2 linked regions of the Minwuia thermotolerans genome follow. The protein of the gene in region 1 binds, or shares a complex with, the protein of each later gene. Links are inferred from orthologs where the notes say so. Each region holds a gene or a part of one and is shown in the gene's direction. Other genes may lie near its edges.

Region 1 (3,167 bases):
GCCGGGGCGACCGGTACGTTTGGACGCACGGGGGTTGGCGCGGCCCGGCGCCCTTCCCCATCTTTCGCCGCAAGCGATCAAGAAGACGAAGGGGAAACAAGATGAACAGGAATCGCAATCTCCTCACCACGACCTGCATCGCCGCCATGCTGGCGATGCCCATGGCCGTCCAGGCCGGCGACAGCAAGACCGACATGAATGCTGGCAATCAGCATGAAGTCTCCGACGCCGGCAGCGCGGCAGGCGAAGCCCCGACCGGCGAGCGCTCCGAACTTCAGAAGGCCTGGGACGAGTTCGCAAGATTCACTGCCGAGCAGAAGGACGCGGCCGTTCAGGCAGGCGACGACATGCTGAACGCCATGGACGAACGCATCGCCGGTTGGCGCGAAGCTGCCCGCGAGGATGGCGTGTCACCGGAAGAGGAAGAAGATCGCGTCGCGGAAATGCGCTCGGTTCGACGGGACATCTCCTCGCAACTGGACGAAGCCAGGGTCACGCACGACGAAGACTGGAGCGCCGAGGTCTGGCGCGATTTCAAACAGGCGGTCGGCGAGGCCGTCGACACATTCGAATCCCAGTTCGACGACGACACCGCCTACGAATCGGGCGAGAAGCCCTATCAGGAAGGGGCCGCAGGCGGCAACTGATCCACGATTTCATCCACATTGTGGACAAAACGATCCCCGCCTGATTTCCGGGCGGGGATCGTTCGATCCTGATCCGCGTGGCGCGCCGTGATAGGATCGGCACCATGTCCGACAACATCACAGCGTTCCCCGGCGATGCGCCGGACCACGAAGGCGGCGACGCCGCGCCGAAGGTCCTGCCCCATAATCTCGAGGCCGAGCAGCAGCTTCTCGGCGCCCTGCTCTACAACAACGACGCGGCGGCGCGGGTGCTCGACTTCCTGAAGCCGGAGCACTTCTTCCAGCCGCTGCACGGCCGCATCTACGAATCCATCCTTACACTGATCGAACGCGGCGAACTGGCCAATCCGGTCACGCTGAAGACCCGCTTCGAACAGGACGCGGCGATCAGGGAACTGGGCGGCCCCGGCTACCTCGTCGACCTGACGGCGCGCGCGGTCAACGTCATCCGGGCGGAGGAATACGCCCGCATCCTCTACGATCTCTTCCTCCGCCGGGAAATCATCCTGCTCAGCGAGGAAATGGCCGAGCGCGGGCGCACGGCGGACCTCACCGACGCGGCGAGCCAGCAGATCGAGGATGCGGAATCGCGCCTCTACACCCTGGCCGAAGCCGGCGAGGTGAAGAACGACTTCCGATCCTTCAAGATCGCCGTGGCCGAGAGCCTCGACCGCATCGAGGCGGCGTACAAGCGCGAGGGCCAACTCGTCGGCGTTACCACGGGTCTGCGCGAGATGGATCAGCGCCTGGGCGGCCTGCACCGCACGGACCTGCTGATTCTCGCCGGCCGACCAGGCATGGGCAAATCTGCGCTGGCCATGACCATCGCGCTGAACGCCACGCGCGCCTACCGGCCGATCTACAACGACGCCGGCGATATCGTGGACGCCGAAGGCGCCGTGGTCGGCGTCTTCAGCCTGGAAATGAGCCGCGAACAGCTCGCCACCCGCATCGTCTCCGAACAGACCCGGATCAGTTCCAGCGATCTCCGCACCGGGCGCATCGACAAGAACGCGTACCTCAACACAGTGGTGCCCGCGACGCAGGAACTGATGGATCTGCCGCTGTTCATCGACGACACGCCAGCACTCTCCATCGCCCAGCTACGCTCCCGCGCCAGACGGCTGAAACGCCAGCACGGTCTTGGCCTCATCATCATCGACTACATCCAGCTCATGCGGCCGTCCGGGCAGAAGCGCGTCGAGAACCGGGTCCAGGAACTGACCGAGATCACCCAGGGCCTCAAGGCGGTCGCCAAGGAACTGAACGTGCCGGTCCTCGCTCTCTCACAGCTCTCGCGCCAGGTGGAGCAGCGCGAGGACAAGCGGCCGCAGCTCTCGGACCTGCGCGAATCCGGCTCCATCGAACAGGACGCCGACGTGGTCATGTTCGTCTACCGCGAGGCCTACTACGCCCAGAAGGACAAGCCCGACGAGGAGAACTTCGCCGAGATGGAGCAGTGGCAGCAGAAGATGGCGCAGATATACAACCGCGCGGAAATCATCATCGGCAAGCAGCGCCACGGCCCCACGGGCACAATGGAAGTCTTCTTCGAGCCGGAGTTCACCATCTTCCGCAACCTGGATACCCACCACGACCCGAGCGAGATTCACTGAGCCAAGGGTTGAACGGGCGGGTTCGGATCGACAGTTAACGACGGGAGCGTCACCGACCGCGAAGGGCCGCAGACAGATGAGACCGACGATGGCGGCCCTCTCCCTGCTGACGCTGTGCGTGGCGGCCGCCTGCGGCGATGAAGGCGGCGCCCGCAACAACACCGGCCCGCCCTCGATCAACAGCGTTCCGCAGACGGCATCGACACTGCCGCCCGAGGCCCGGATCGTCGACAGCCCCGACGTCATCGACCGGCCCGGAAGCGCCATCGTCGTGATCTACAACCACGGAACTGAGCGGCCCCAGCGCCGCGAGGACTGCGACGCCTACCACAACAGCGTACCGCCGAGTCTCCGCCGACTCAGGATGGAGCGCCTCCATGTCTACAAGCTCTGTTCGGAAACGCTCGAGGACCGCGACCGGCCGACGGGCAATTACGTCTATCACCGCGTCGACGAGATCGCCGAGGCGATTGCGCGGCTGAACGCCCTGGGCGTCACAGCCGAGCGCATCTTCGTGGCAGGCCATTCGGCCGGCGGCTGGTCCTCACTCATGGCCGCCATCGAGCATGGCGACAGCTTCAATGGTGCAATCGCCTTCGCCCCGTCCTTTGCCGGCCCCCGCGACGAGATCAACGTCTACCCGCGCTGGCGGCAGGAGGCGCGGCCAAGGCAGATCGCGCACATGAAGACGGCGGAGAGGATGGACGCGCTGGTCTTCGCCTATGAGGGCGACCCGTTCAACCGGCCGCAGGAACTCCGCTTCCTGACCGAGACCTGGCCCGATTCAGTGCAGCTCGTGGGCTATGACTGCAATGGTCCTGGACACCTGACGCATCTGCGCGACTGCCGGGAGGCGGCGACACGGCACATGATAGCCACCTTCATCGAGTCCGAACTGGCGGAA
Region 2 (3,208 bases), on another replicon or contig:
GTCGGAGCCGCCGCGCGGCTCGGTCAGGCCGAGCGCGATCAGGTCCTGGCCCGAGGTGAGCCGGGGCACGCAGGCGTTCTTCATCGCCTCGGAGCCGTGGCTGGCGACGATGTCGCCCAACAGCGAGGTCAGCAGCGGCGCATAGGAGACCGACAGATCGCCCCAGCCGATCTGCTCGATCAGCATGCCCGACGTGACGCCGTCGATGCCGGAGCCGCCATATTCCATCGGCAGATCGGCGCCGAGCAGGCCGAGCGCGCCCATTTCCTCCAGCAGGCCGTCCTCGAACCCGCCTTCGGCCTCGCGCGCCTGGTAGCGCGGCTGGAGCCGGTCGGCGGCGAAGCGCCGGGCGGTGTCGCGGAACGCGCGCTGTTCCTCGGTAAAACCGAATTCCATGGCCCGGATCCTCCCCTGATCAGGCTGAATGTCGCCGTGGCCGGCGCTACTGGCCGCAATTGCTGCAGGGCGTGCCCGGCGCGGTGAAGGCGCCGCAGTTGCCGCACTTCACCAGATCGACCGCCTGGCCGTCCGATTCGGTTCCACGCCCCTTCTTCCGCGTCTTCCGCGCCGCCGGCTGGCGTCCGTCGGAGGCCCGGGAGATCATCTTGAAGCCGTAGAGCACGGCGACGATGATCGCGATAAGCAGCAATATCTTCCACAGCATGGGGCCGGACAGTACCGGCAATCGGCAGACCTGAAAACGGCCTTTCGATTCGCCATATCGCTCACGATCTGGCATGAGTATGGCTCCCGCCGAGACTGGATGAAGACAGGACGACGTTGGCCTTTCCCAAGCACTTCCTGGATGAACTGCGCGCCCGCACGAACGTCGTGGAGCTGGTCGGCCGGCGCGTCCAGTTGAAGAAGCGGGGCCGCGACCACTGGGGCTGCTGCCCCTTCCACGGCGAGAAGACCGCCTCCTTCAAGGTTTCCGAGGACCGCGACGACTATCACTGCTTCGGCTGCGGCGCCCACGGCTCGGCCTTCGACTTCGTCATGCAGATCGAGGGACTGTCCTTCCCCGAGGCGGTGGAGCGCCTGGCCGAGGCCGCCGGCATGGAAGTGCCGAAGATGCAGCCGGAGGACCGCCAGAAGGCGGACCGCATGTCGCGCCTGGCCGAGGCCAACGAGGCGGCGGCGAAATGGTTCACCGCTCAGCTTCACGGCGCGGCCGGGGCGGAGGCGCGCGCCTATCTGGAGCGCCGGGGCGTCGGCGCGAAGGCCGTCGGCGATTTCCGCCTGGGCTTTGCGCCGGACCGCAATGACGGGCTGAAGTCGGCGCTGCTTGACCGCGACTTCACCGAGGCGGAGCAGATCGAGGCCGGCCTGATCGCGAAGCCCGATGATGGCCGGGCGGCCTATGACCGTTTCCGCAACCGCCTGATGTTTCCCATCGCCGACCGCCGGGGCCGGGTCATCGCCTTCGGCGGCCGGGCGCTGGGCGAGGCGCGGGCGAAGTACCTGAACAGCCCCGAGACGCCGCTGTTCCACAAGTCCCGCGCGCTCTACAACCTGGCCATGGCGCGGGAAGCGGCGCGCGACGCCGGCACCGTGATCGTGGCCGAGGGCTACATGGACGTGATCGCGCTGGCCGAAGCCGGTTTCCGCCACGCCGTCGCGCCGCTGGGCACCGCGGTGACCGAGGAACAGATCGCCCTGCTCTGGCAGATGACCGCCGAGCCCGTGTTCTGCCTGGACGGCGACGCGGCCGGCCTGCGCGCGGCGCAACGGGCCGCCGAACGCGCGCTGCCGATCCTGAAACCGGGCAAGTCGCTGCGCTTCGCGCTGTTGCCCGAAGGCCTCGATCCCGACGACATGGTGCGCAGCCAGGGCCCGGACGCCATGCGCGAACTGCTGGGCCGGACCGCCGGCATCGCCGAGACGCTCTGGCGCGCGGCGACAGCGGACCGCGAACTGGGGACGCCCGAACGGCGCGCGGCCCTGGAGAAGGATCTCGAACGCCTGGCCTTCCAGATCGCCGACGAGACCATCCGCCGTCACTTCCTGGACGATTTCCGCGCCCGCGCCCGCGCCGCCTTCCGGCGTCCGTCAAGGCGCGACGACCGGCCCTGGCGTCCCGGGCAACCGGGCCAGCGCGGCTTTCGCCGCGAGGAGGAAGACCTGACGGCGCTGCGGGCCTCCCTGCCCGCCAACGCCGGCCGCGTGCCCGAGGAAACCATCGTCGCCGCGCTGCTGGCCTGGCCGGAACTGCTCGAGGAATTCGGCGAGCAACTGGATGCGTTGCAATTGCGCCACGATGATCTGGATCGGGCGCTCGTCATCATGCGCGACGCGGCGATGCGGCAGGCGGAGCTTGACAGCGGCGCGTTGTCACGCCATCTCCTTGCGGCTGGCTACGAACGATTGATCGCGCGCCTGAGTGCGCCGAACGCCGCTAGGCTGAGCTTCAAGAGCCGCAAGGATACTCCCTACAGCGAGATAAGGGAGCAATTCGACGCAACGCTGCACCACTATCGCATCGAGGCGGTGCAGGAGGAGTTGAATGAGGCGGTTACCATTGCCCGACGGGAACTGAGCGCCGAGGCGTTCGACCGGGTATCCGCGCTCAAGTTGGAGTTGGACCGCCTCATGGCCAGCGAGCCGACCGCAAGCGGCGTCGCCCGGGCCGAGGCGTGAACAGAAACGACAGGACACACATGGCCACCAAAGCTTCCGAGAAAGAAACCGCCGCTGCGCCCGAACAGCGCGACGGACCGCTGCTCGACGTCGCCAAGCAGGACATGAAGAAATTCATCGCCAAGGCGAAGGAGCGGGGCTACGTCACCTATGACGAGCTCAACAAGGCCCTGCCGCAGGATCAGGTTTCATCGGAGCAGATCGAGGACATCATGGCCATGCTCTCGGAAATGGGCATCAACGTCATCGAGTCCGAGGAGCAGGAAGAGCAGGCCGACGAGACCAAGCAGGAGGTCGCCACGACGTCCGGCAACTCCTCCGAGGCCGCCGAGCGCACCGACGATCCGGTGCGCATGTACCTGCGCGAGATGGGTTCGGTCGAACTGCTCTCCCGCGAAGGCGAGATCGCCATCGCCAAACGCATCGAGGCCGGCCGCGAAGCCATGATCGGCGGCCTCTGCGAAAGCCCGCTGACCATGCGCATGCTGGTCGAATGGCGCGACGAGATCGTCGCCGGCAACATGCTGCTGCGCGACGTCATCGATCTGGAAAGCACCTACGGCAAGCCCGA

Evidence for each region.
Region 2: the proteins of CWC60_RS08970 (region 1) and dnaG are in contact, whole or in part, in a crystal structure (PDB 2R6A), measured with the Geobacillus stearothermophilus proteins. The link is inferred for Minwuia thermotolerans from one-to-one orthologs. Residues at the interface, in WP_033016901.1 of Geobacillus stearothermophilus: Ser13, Glu15, Ala16, Gln18, Glu91, Leu92, Asp94, Ala95, Val96, Pro97, Thr98, Ala99, Ala100, Asn101, Tyr104, Tyr105, Ile108; in WP_049624496.1 of Geobacillus stearothermophilus: Lys456, Leu457, Leu458, Pro459, Ala460, Asn463, Ala464, Leu467, Leu535, Leu536, Ile537, Ala538, Gln544, Glu545, Asp548, Tyr549, His552.

The regions. Positions count from the first base shown.
Region 1 is NZ_PIGG01000031.1:224,751-227,917, forward strand. Bases 58-3,007 are described here. They hold CWC60_RS08970 (replicative DNA helicase), read left to right. Parts: upstream 58-751; coding sequence 752-2,263; downstream 2,264-3,007. Other genes in these bases: CWC60_RS08965 (hypothetical protein), read left to right, coding at 162-647; CWC60_RS08975 (alpha/beta hydrolase), read left to right, coding at 2,352-3,007. In the rest of the region: more of CWC60_RS08975, read left to right, coding at 3,008-3,167. UniProt on the Escherichia coli protein: The main replicative DNA helicase, it participates in initiation and elongation during chromosome replication. Travels ahead of the DNA replisome, separating dsDNA into templates for DNA synthesis.
Region 2 is NZ_PIGG01000034.1:160,925-164,132, reverse strand. What follows is about bases 218-3,208. They hold dnaG (DNA primase), read left to right. Parts: upstream 218-780; coding sequence 781-2,637; downstream 2,638-3,208. Other genes in these bases: rpoD (RNA polymerase sigma factor RpoD), read left to right, coding at 2,658-3,208; CWC60_RS11465 (50S ribosomal protein L32), read right to left, coding at 443-739; CWC60_RS11470 (acyl-CoA dehydrogenase family protein), read right to left, coding at 218-396. Also shown: more of CWC60_RS11470, read right to left, coding at 1-217. UniProt on the Escherichia coli protein: RNA polymerase that catalyzes the synthesis of short RNA molecules used as primers for DNA polymerase during DNA replication.